DNA from 3 places in the Actinoplanes ianthinogenes genome. Region 3 is predicted to be linked to each of the others. Evidence: riboswitches for the same ligand, from Rfam matches in the RefSeq annotation. Region 3 holds a riboswitch; each other region holds the start of a gene.
The links. A riboswitch is a leader RNA that binds a small molecule or an ion and turns the genes downstream of it on or off. The one in region 3 is predicted to bind ZMP and ZTP.
Positions count from the first base shown of each region.

Region 1 (3,263 bases), 2.0 Mb from region 3:
TGGCCGGCCTGCCGCAGGTCGAGGTGGTCGCGGCGAAGGTCGAGACGGCGCTGAGCCGCCGCCGGATCACCGGGCCGGTGGACCTGGTGGTGCTGGACCCGCCCCGCGCCGGCGCCGGCGCCAGGGTGGTCCGGGACATCGTGGCGGCCGGCCCGCGCGCGGTCGCCTACGTGGCCTGCGATCCGGCGGCCCTGGCCCGGGACGTGAAGACGTTCCGCTCGCTGGGGTGGGAGCTGGCCGAGCTGCGAGCCTTCGACTGCTTCCCGATGACCCAGCACGTGGAGTGCGTAGCCCTGCTCCTGCCCGCCTGACCACCCACGCCCCGCTCCCTAGTCGCCCGGACCTGCGGCCCCACCGGATCAAGGATCGACGGCTTCACCGGCCGCGAATACGACGGCGGCCTCATCCGTGGCCAACGCCCGCCGCACCGTGTTCCGCCCGACCCCGAGCCTGCGGACGATCGCCTTGATCGGCATCCCCTCAGCCCGATGCAAACCGGCGCATCTTCGCCCAGCTCCTCCGCGCTCAACACCCTCCCGATCTTGGAAGGGGTCCAGATCCACCCGCCGCCTGGGGGGATCGGTTTAGCGCGTCGCCCGAAATGGGTGCTGGCCAGGACGGTGTTCCTTTCCGGCGGGCCGTAGTGCGCCCTAGTTGCCCCGGTTGGTGCGCGGAGCAGTCATTCCGGGGCAGGATCAGGGGCTGCCGAGGTGCCGGACCGATCGAGCTGGTGCTCACGGCCCTATCCCGAGCCCCGTTAGGGCCACCATGGCCAGCTGGGGTTGTTCGGCTGGTGCTTATGGCCCTATCCCGAGCCTGGATAGGGCCACCACGGCCAGCTGGGGGTGTTCGGCTGGTGCTCGGGGCAGGGGCATGAGCATCAGCTTGGGTGGGGCGGTTGCCTGGGTACGGGAGCGGCGGGCGTACGAATGGGTTGGACGGGCCGTAGCCGAGCGGGCACGGGCGGGCTCCGGGCGTACCGGAAATGGGGCTCGGGGATGGGCGGCCCGGCGCCGGCAGGATGGTTTTCCTGCCGGTGGCGCCGGGCGTGGCCGTTACGGGTTGGCGCGCTCGGCGGCGGCGACGGCGTTGCGGAAGAGCATGGCCACCGTGGTGGGGCCGACGCCGCCGACGCGCGGGGTGATGGCGCCGGCGACCTCGGCGCAGGACTCGTCGACGTCTGGGAGGAGGCGGCGGCCCTCGTAGCGGACGCCGGCGCCGATGACGGTGGCGCCGGGCTTGACGTGTTCCGGCTGGATGATGTGCGGGACGCCGACGGCGGCGATCAGGATCTCGGCGCGCTTGGTGTAGCGCGGCCAGTCCTTGACGCCGGTGTGCACCACGGTGACGGCGGCGTTCGCGGTCGGGCGCTTCTGCGCGAGCAGCATCGCGAGCGGGCGGCCCAGGGTGGCGCCGCGACCGAGAATGACCACCTCGCGGCCGGCCACCTCGATGCCGTGGTGGGCCAGCAGCGCCTCGATGCCGGCCGGGGTGCAGGGCAGCGGGCCGGGCAGGCCGACCGCGAGCCGGCCCATGTTGAGCGGGTGCATCCCGTCGACGTCCTTGTCCGGGTCGAGGGTCTGCAGGGCGGCGTCGTAGTCCAGGTGGGCCGGGATCGGGTACTGGATCAGGACGCCGTGCACCGACTTGTCGTCGTTGAACTCGGCGATCACCTTGAGCAGGTCGGCCTGGCCGACGTCGCCGGACAGGTGCCGGTGCGGGGACTCGAAGCCGAGCTCGGCGGCCTGCTTCTGCTTGATCCGGATGTAGCCGGCGCTGGCGTCGTCGTCGCCGACCAGGATGGTGGCCAGGCTCGGCTGGATGCCGCGCTCCTTGAGCTTGCCGACCCGGTCGCGGACGTCGGCCAGGACGGCCTCGGCGACGGGCGCTCCGGGCAGGAGGCGGGCGCCGGTGGTTTCGGTGGTCATGCTGTCTGCTCCTCGGCCGGGGAGCCCAGGCGGACGACTCCCGTGACGAGCTCCCCGATGGTTTCGACCATCCTCGTGCCGCCAGTCGCTGCTTGCCCTCCAGAATGCCTGACGGATGAGGCGTGCCCGTCGGCGGGGGCGGTTTCGGACGAAGAGCCGGATCAAGTTCAAGATCTTCATTGACGCGCGTCCGCCGGGGTGCGGACCGCATGCTCCCGCGCGGGCCGAGGGCGGCGATCTGGCCGCTGGCGCGTCCAGGGCGATCGCCGCCCTCTTCACTGTCCGCGGGTGGTTCCGGAGATCAAGACCCGATGAGGCGCATCGCATCGTGGTCTCGGTTGTCCACAGCCGCGGGTTTTCCACAGCCGGGGGAGCGGGGTGCGCGGATTTTCGGCAGTCTGGTTCGTGGGTGGTCTGCCCCCGGATGGGGCGGGGAATGCCTCGGGGCTCATGCGGAATCCGGGCGGGGTGCCGGGTGGGCTTCGGCGGGTTCGGGGGAGTGGGCGTCGTGGGGGTCGTCGTCGAAGCTGGACTCGTCGAACGGTGCCGCGCCGGAGAGGACCAGGCCGGCCTGTTCGCGGTCGATCTCGTGGGTCCACGTGCCGATCAGGACCGTGGCGACGGCGTTGCCGGCAAAGTTGGTCAGGGCGCGGGCCTCGGACATCAGGCGGTCGATGCCGACGATCATGCCGACGCCGGGCACCAGGTCGGGGCGGTGGCTCTGCAGCCCGCCGGCCAGCGTGGCCAGCCCGGCGCCGGTGACCCCGGCCGCGCCCTTGGACGCGATGATCATGAAGAGCAGCAGGCCGATCTGCTGGCCGACGGAGAGCGGCTGGTCCATGGCGTCCGCGATGAACAGCGACGCCATGGTCAGGTAGATCGCCGTGCCGTCGAGGTTGAACGAGTAACCGGTGGGCACCACGATGCCGACGACCGGTTTTCTCACGCCCAGGTGACCCATCTTGGCGATCAGCCGGGGGAGGGCCGACTCGGACGACGAGGTGGAGAGGATCAGCAGGAACTCCCGGGCCAGATACCGGAAGAGCCGGAAGATCGACATCCCGGCGGCCAGCCGGAGCAGCAGGCCGAGCACCACGAAGATGAAGAGCACGCAGGTGGTGTAGAAGCCGAGCATGATGCCGGCCAGGCTCTTCAGCGCGTCGAATCCGGTGGCGCCGACCAGCGCCGCCATCGCACCGAACGCGCCGATCGGGGCCAGCCACATGATCATCATGAGGATCTTGAAGACGATCCGCTGGAGCAGGCCGATCGCCCGGATCACCGGTTCGCCCCGATCGCCCAGCGACTGGACGGCGAACCCGACCAGCAGCGCCA
Region 1 is NZ_AP023356.1:3,209,416-3,212,678, reverse strand. It holds gene Aiant_RS14410 (class I SAM-dependent RNA methyltransferase) at 1-311, shown strand, start outside; partial or broken gene Aiant_RS45700 (helix-turn-helix domain-containing protein) at 335-504, opposite strand; gene Aiant_RS14405 (bifunctional 5,10-methylenetetrahydrofolate dehydrogenase/5,10-methenyltetrahydrofolate cyclohydrolase) at 1,056-1,928, opposite strand; ZMP/ZTP riboswitch at 1,945-2,027, opposite strand; gene Aiant_RS14400 (cation:dicarboxylate symporter family transporter) at 2,377-3,263, opposite strand, start outside.
Region 1: it holds a riboswitch for ZMP and ZTP, as region 3 does, so the genes downstream of both, Aiant_RS14405 (bifunctional 5,10-methylenetetrahydrofolate dehydrogenase/5,10-methenyltetrahydrofolate cyclohydrolase) here and Aiant_RS23340 (glycine hydroxymethyltransferase) in region 3, are expected to answer to the same signal.

Region 2 (3,263 bases), 4.8 Mb from region 3:
AGCTTCAGCGTCTTCGCCACCGCGACGTTCAAGGCCGAGTCGGACTGGGGTGTGCCGCTGCTGCTGTACGCGGCGCGGCCGGACGTCCGCAAGGACCTCGCCACCTACCGCAGCTTCGTGGCCCTGTACGACGATCGGGCGCTGGCGCTGGCCGCGATGCGCGCGTACGTCCCCCGCTGGATCTGCGAGCACCTGGCGCCAGTCCCGGGCAGCGCCGCCGCGGCCCGGGGCGTCGTCGGTGACGCCTGCCTGATGTGGGGGCTGCCGCGGCTGCGGGACCGGGCCCGCCTGATCGTCTCCGAACTGGCCTCCAACGCGATCCTGCACGCCGCCACCGACTTCTCGGTCACCGCCGTGTGCACCGGCCGCTATCTGCGGATCGCCGTTCAGGACCGCAGCTCGCAGATGCCCCTGCGGATGCCGAAGCCGGCCGTCGACCACCCCCAGCCCGGGTGGGGCCTGCGGGTGGTCGAGGCGTCCAGCACTCACTGGGGCGCCCTGCCGCTGACCTCCGGGAAGATCGTCTGGGCGCTGCTCACCACGGGTCGCTGAGCAGGCCGCCGGCCCCGAGCCGGCGCAGCAGCCAGGCGATGTGCGGACGGGCACCGTGAATGCGCAGGGCGCCGCCGCGACCGGTCAGCGCCGTGGCCAGCAGCACGAAGACCCGGACAGTGGCGGCGTCGCAGAAGTCCACGTCGCTCAGGTCGACCACGACCCTGCGGACCGGTTCGACGCTGACCATGCTGTCCAGCTGGGCGCCGAGTGCGGGCGCGGTGGTGCCGTCGAGTTCGCCGGCGAGCCGGATGATCAGCTCGCCGCCACCGGCGGTCAGCGCGGTCACCGGAGTCACCGGCTCGCTGTCGGCCGGGCCGCCGCTCACGAAGGTGTTCATCGGCGCGTCCAGGGCCGGACCGTCGCCCAGACCACCTTGCCCTCGCGGGTGGGCATGGCGCCCCAGAGGGTGGCGGCCGCGTGCACCACGTGCAGCCCGGACCCACGCCGTGGCGGGGCGCCGTCCGGGAGCGCCGGGAAGCCGTCGAGCAATTGGGGCAGGCGCGGGGAGCCGTCACCGACCGCGAGGTGCAGGCCGTCGCCGCGCCGGGAGAGCACCATGGTGATCGGGGTGGCGGCGTGTTCGACGGCGTTGAGTACGAGTTCCGAGGTGACCAGCCGGGCCCGGTCCTGGAGTTCGGACAGCCGCCAGGCGGCACACGCGTTGGTGACCACCGCCCGGGCCGCCGCCGCGGCGCCGTCCTCCGGGGCCAGTTGCATCTCGAGCCGGCTGGTCAGCGGCATCTGCTCGGCCGCCGCGGCTCGCGCCCGCGACATGGTGTGATACATCGGCAGATATCGCTGCGCGCCGAGCCGGTGCAGCCGCCCCGCGAGCGGGCTGTCCTCCGGCACGCACACCATGACCTCGACCGGCGGCCGCATCGGCACGCCCAGCCGCCGGGCCGTCATCCAGGTCGGCACGCTCGCGGCCCGCGGGTCGGCCAGCGCCTGGAGGTCGATCAGCAGGGTGGCGGGGTGCTCGCTCAGGCACTTGCGGACCGCCGTGTGCGTGTCGTGACAGAGGCGGTTCCCCCAGGTGCCGTGCACGGCGAGGGTGAGCACCGAACTGTCCACGTCGAGCCCGACGTCGACTCCGGCGCCCCGGGACGGGTCGTAATGGTCGAAGAGGTAGGGAGGCTCCACATCGATACAACGGCGCCGAGCGGCGGCGGTCGCGGCCCTCACCACGGTCATTCATCATCAGAAAACCACACATAAAAGACATTCCGCTTTTCGTACGCCCGGCAGCGCGGCCGCCATCGCACGCTATGCTGCGGACGGCCGCTACTGGCGAGGGTGGAGCACCACCGGGGACCGGCCGATCGGGACAGTGTGGCGCCGACCGCCTGGGCGCCTCCGGCAGCAGTTCACCTGCGATCGGAGGCGACATGAAGCTTCGCTACGGCATGAACCCGCACCAGCGGCCGGCCACCCTCACCACCGTCGACCCGGCACACCAGCCGTTCCGGTTCGTGCACGGCGAGCCGTCCTACATCAACGTTCTCGACGCCGTCGCCGGCTGGCAGCTCATCCGGGAGGCCGCGACCGCGCTCGGCCGCCCGGCCGCCGCCTCGGTCAAGCACGTCTCCCCCGCCGGCGCCGCGACCTCCGGCCCGCTGGATGCCGTCACGGCCGCCACCTACCAGCTCGATCCGGCCGGCACCGGGCCGCTGACCAGCGCCTACGTCCGTGCCCGGGACGCCGATCCGAAGAGTTCCTACGGTGACTTCCTCGCCGTCTCCGAGCCGGTCGACGCCGAACTGGCCGACCTGCTGCGCCGGGTCGTCGCGGACGGCGTCGTCGCGCCCGGCTTCGAGGAGGGCGTCGTGGCCACCCTGTCGGCGAAGAAGAACGGCGGGTTCCTGGTGGTCGAGGCCGACCCCGGCGTCCGGCCGCCACCGGTCGAGGTCCGGGAGGTGTACGGCCTGCGCCTCACCCAGCCGCGCGACGAGGCCCCGCTGACCCGCGACCTGTTCGCCGGCTCGGAGGACCTGCTCCTCGGGTCGATCACCGCGCGGTACACCCAGTCGAATTCGGTCGTCTATGTCCGCGACGGGATGACCCTGGGGATCGGCGCGGGCCAGCAGTCCCGGATCGACTGCACCCGCATCGCCGGCGACAAGGCCGACACCTGGTGGCTGCGGCGCCACCCCGCCGTCCGGCACGACCGCACCGCCACCCGGGTGCAGGACCGGATCGCCCAGCAGCTCCAGGCCGTCGAGGCGCTGACCGCCGACGAGCGGGCCGCGTGGCTGGGCAGCCTGGACGGGGTCGCGTTCGTGTCCGACGGCGCGCTGCCGTTCGCCGACAACGTCGAGGTGGCCGCCCGGCACGGTGTCCGTCACATCGCCGAGCCGGGTGGTTCGCTGCGCTCAGCGGAGGTCGCCGACGAGTGCCGGAAGCGGGGCATCACCCTGATCCGGACCGGGGTCCGGCTGTTCCGCCACTGACCGGCCTCTCCTGGAAGGCATAGGCACTGATCGGCTGCGGCGGCGGAGCACCGACCACGCCACCCAACCGGCGCCGATGATGAAGCCGAAGCTGATGATCCGGTAGAGCACCACGGTCGCGATCGCGGTGCTGGTGCCGACCCCACCGGCGAGCAGGCCGAGGATCAGCGCGCTGTCGATGACGCCGAGCCCGCCCGGCACGATGGTGATCGTCCCGGCCGCGTAGGCCGCGCAGAACGCCAGCAGCAGCTGGGTGACACT
Region 2 is NZ_AP023356.1:69,644-72,906, forward strand. It holds gene Aiant_RS00335 (STAS domain-containing protein) at 1-552, shown strand, start outside; gene Aiant_RS00340 (STAS domain-containing protein) at 536-892, opposite strand; gene Aiant_RS00345 (ATP-binding protein) at 889-1,746, opposite strand; ZMP/ZTP riboswitch at 1,826-1,911, shown strand; gene Aiant_RS00350 (5-aminoimidazole-4-carboxamide ribonucleotide transformylase) at 1,941-3,002, shown strand; gene Aiant_RS00355 (lysylphosphatidylglycerol synthase transmembrane domain-containing protein) at 2,925-3,263, opposite strand, start outside.
Region 2: it holds a riboswitch for ZMP and ZTP, as region 3 does, so the genes downstream of both, Aiant_RS00350 (5-aminoimidazole-4-carboxamide ribonucleotide transformylase) here and Aiant_RS23340 (glycine hydroxymethyltransferase) in region 3, are expected to answer to the same signal.

Region 3 (3,263 bases):
GGCCATGGTGGTGTGGGCCTTGGCGACGATCTCTTCGACCTTGGCCAGGACTATCGCGGCGTAAAGGGACTCCTTGGTCGGGAAGTGGCGGCTGACCGTGCCGGTTCCGACGCCGGCCCGGCGACCGATCTCGGCGATCGAGACGGTGAGGCCCTCGGTGGCGAAGGCCTGCATGGCGGTCTCGATGACCTTGGCGCGGTTGCGCTCGGCGTCGGCTCGCATGGACAACCTCCATCGACAAACGGGATGGCCGTCCCGTATCGTCGAATAAGCGGGACGTGCGTCCCGATTCTAGGAGGTGTGGCATGTGGAGTTCCACTGACATCCCTGACCTTGGGGGACGGGTCGCGCTCGTGACCGGGGGGAATTCCGGGATCGGGCGGGAGACGGCTCGGGAGCTGGCCGCGCATGGGGCCACGGTGGTGATCGCGGGGCGGGACCGGGAGCGTGCCGACGCGGTCGCCGGTGAGCTGGGTGGGCGGGCTGAGGCCCTGCACCTCGATCTCGGGTCGCTGAGATCGGTGCGGCGGGCGGCCGGCGAGTTCCGGAGCCGGTTCGAGCGGCTGGACCTGCTGATCAACAACGCGGGCGTGATGATTCCGCCGTATGGGCGTACCGAAGACGGGTTTGAATTGCAGTTGGGGGTCAATCATCTGGGGCATTTCGCGCTGACCGGGTTGTTGCTGGATCTGGTGCTGGGGACGGCGGGGGCCCGGGTGGTGACCGTGAGCAGCAATGGGCACAGGGGCGGGGTGATCGGGTTCGACGATCTGCAATCGGAGCGGGATTACCGGCGGATGCGGGCCTATCGGCAGTCGAAGCTGGCGAATCTGCTGTTCGCCTTCGAGTTGCAGCGGCGGTATCCCGGGGTGGTGAGTGTGGCCGCGCATCCGGGGGCGGCTCGGACCGGGCTGATGCGGACCAGCCCCTGGTTGTTCCGGTTCGTGGCCTCCCGGCGTACGAAATGGTTGTTCTCGTGGTTGATCCAGAGTGAAGGGGACGGGGCGCAACCGGTGTTGCGGGCCGCGACCGACCCGGGGGTCCGGGGTGGGGAGTATTTCGGGCCGGACGGGTGGGGCGAGTTCACCGGGCGGGCGACGCGGGTGGCCGCGGCCGAGGAGGCGTACGAGCCAATTTCGAGTCGGCGGCTCTGGATCGAGTCGGAGCGGCTAACCGGTGTGACCTACCCGGTGGGCGCCGGTATGCTGGCGGACGGGCCGTGACTGGCGCGTTCGGATGGTTGACCATCGGGGAGCGGCCTCGTCGAGACGACGACTTGCCGTGCGCCTGGGCCTCTTACCTACGTGATAGGGAGGTCCCATGTCTGAGTTGAATGCCGAGTCGATCGCTTTCCGTTCTGCCCTTGAGGTGGTCCGGTCTGTCGAGCCGCGTATCGCGGACGCGATCGCCAAGGAGCTGACCGATCAGCGCGAGTCGCTGAAGCTGATCGCGAGCGAGAACTACGCTTCCCCGGCCGTCCTGCTCGCCATGGGCAACTGGCTGTCTGACAAGTACGCCGAGGGCACCATCGGGCGGCGGTTCTACGCCGGCTGCCAGAACGTGGACACCGTCGAGTCGGTTGCCGTGGAGCATGCCAAGGCGTTGTTCGGCGCGCCGTACGCGTACGTTCAGCCGCACTCCGGCATCGACGCGAACCTGGTCGCCTACTGGGCCATCCTGGCCGACCGGGTCGAGGTGCCGTATCTCAAGAAGTTCGAGAAGCGGCAGATCAACGACCTGACCGACGCCGAGTGGGCCGAGCTGCGCCAGGCCTTCGGCAACCAGCGGCTGCTGGGCATGTCGCTGGACGCCGGTGGTCACCTCACCCACGGGTTCCGGCCGAACATCTCCGGCAAGATGTTCGACCAGCGCTCGTACGGGGTGGACCCGGCGACCGGCCAGATCGACTACGCCGCGCTGCTGGAGACCGCGAAGGAGTTCAAGCCGGCGGTGATCGTCGGTGGGTACTCGGCGTATCCGCGGAAGGTGAACTTCGCCAAGATGCGGGAGATCGCCGACGCCGTGGGCGCGACCTTCATGGTCGACATGGCGCACTTCGCCGGTCTGGTCGCCGGTGGCGTGTTCACCGGGGACTACAACCCGATCGAGCACGCGCACATCGTCACCACCACCACGCACAAGAGCCTGCGCGGCCCGCGCGGTGGCGCCGTGTTCTGCCAGCCGGAGCTGTCGTCGCAGGTCGACCGCGGCTGCCCGATGGTGCTCGGCGGCCCGCTGCCGCACGTGATGGCCGCCAAGGCGATCGCGTTCGCCGAGGCGCGCCGGCCGGAGTTCGCGAGTTACGCCCAGCAGATCGTCACGAACAGCCAGGCGCTCGCCGAGGGCCTGCTCAAGCGTGGCGTGCAGCTGGTCTCCGGCGGCACCGACAACCACCTGGTGCTGATCGACGTGCACCCGTTCGGGCTGACCGGCCGGCAGGCGGAGCAGGCCCTGCTGGACAGCGGCATCGTCACCAACCGCAACGCCATCCCGTCCGACCCGAACGGCGCCTGGTACACCTCCGGCATCCGGGTCGGCACCCCGGCGCTGACCAGCCGCGGTCTGGGCGTCGCCGAGATGGACCAGATCGCCGAGCTGATCCACACCGTGCTGGCCGGCACCACGCCGGACGCCACCTCGAAGGCGAAGTTCACGCTGGACCCGGCGCTCTCCGAGGGCATCGCGAAGCAGGCGTCCGACCTGCTGGCGCCGTTCCCGCTCTACCCCTCGGTCAGCCTCGGCTGATCGCGTCACCCGTCGAAACCCGTCACGGCCTCCCCGGCCGTGGCGGGTTTCCGCGTTTCCAGGATCCGGGTGACCAGGAAGTGCAGCAGGGTGCTGTGGATCCGCTCGGTGTGTCCGGGCCGGCGCAGCTCCAGCGACCAGTGGTCGGGGTTGTCCGGGTCCTCCCGGGACGGGTCGGGCTCCATGAGCCAGCAGAGTTCGCCACCGTCGGCGGTGGTGGCCATGACGCTGTCCGGCAACCGGTGGCGCAGGGCGGGGCCGGCCGCGTCCGGCTTCCGCAGCTGGTCCGGGGGGACCAGGGTGAGATCGCCGAGGGTGGCGAAACCGTAGGTGTCCAGCAGCCAGCGGTAGTCGGACGGCAGCGGCTGAGCGACCGCGCTCGCGTCGGCCGGGGTGACCGATGCCGGCGGTGGGATCAGGGCGGTGAGCCGTCCGGTCAGGTCCGCGCCCCAGGTGAAGTCCACCATGGACAGGATGTCCAGGCCGCTGTCGTGCTGCACGGTCGCCAGGCTGACCGC
Region 3 is NZ_AP023356.1:5,174,448-5,177,710, forward strand. It holds gene Aiant_RS23330 (TetR/AcrR family transcriptional regulator) at 1-222, opposite strand, end outside; gene Aiant_RS23335 (oxidoreductase) at 354-1,223, shown strand; ZMP/ZTP riboswitch at 1,210-1,300, shown strand; gene Aiant_RS23340 (glycine hydroxymethyltransferase) at 1,321-2,745, shown strand; gene Aiant_RS23345 (hypothetical protein) at 2,751-3,263, opposite strand, start outside.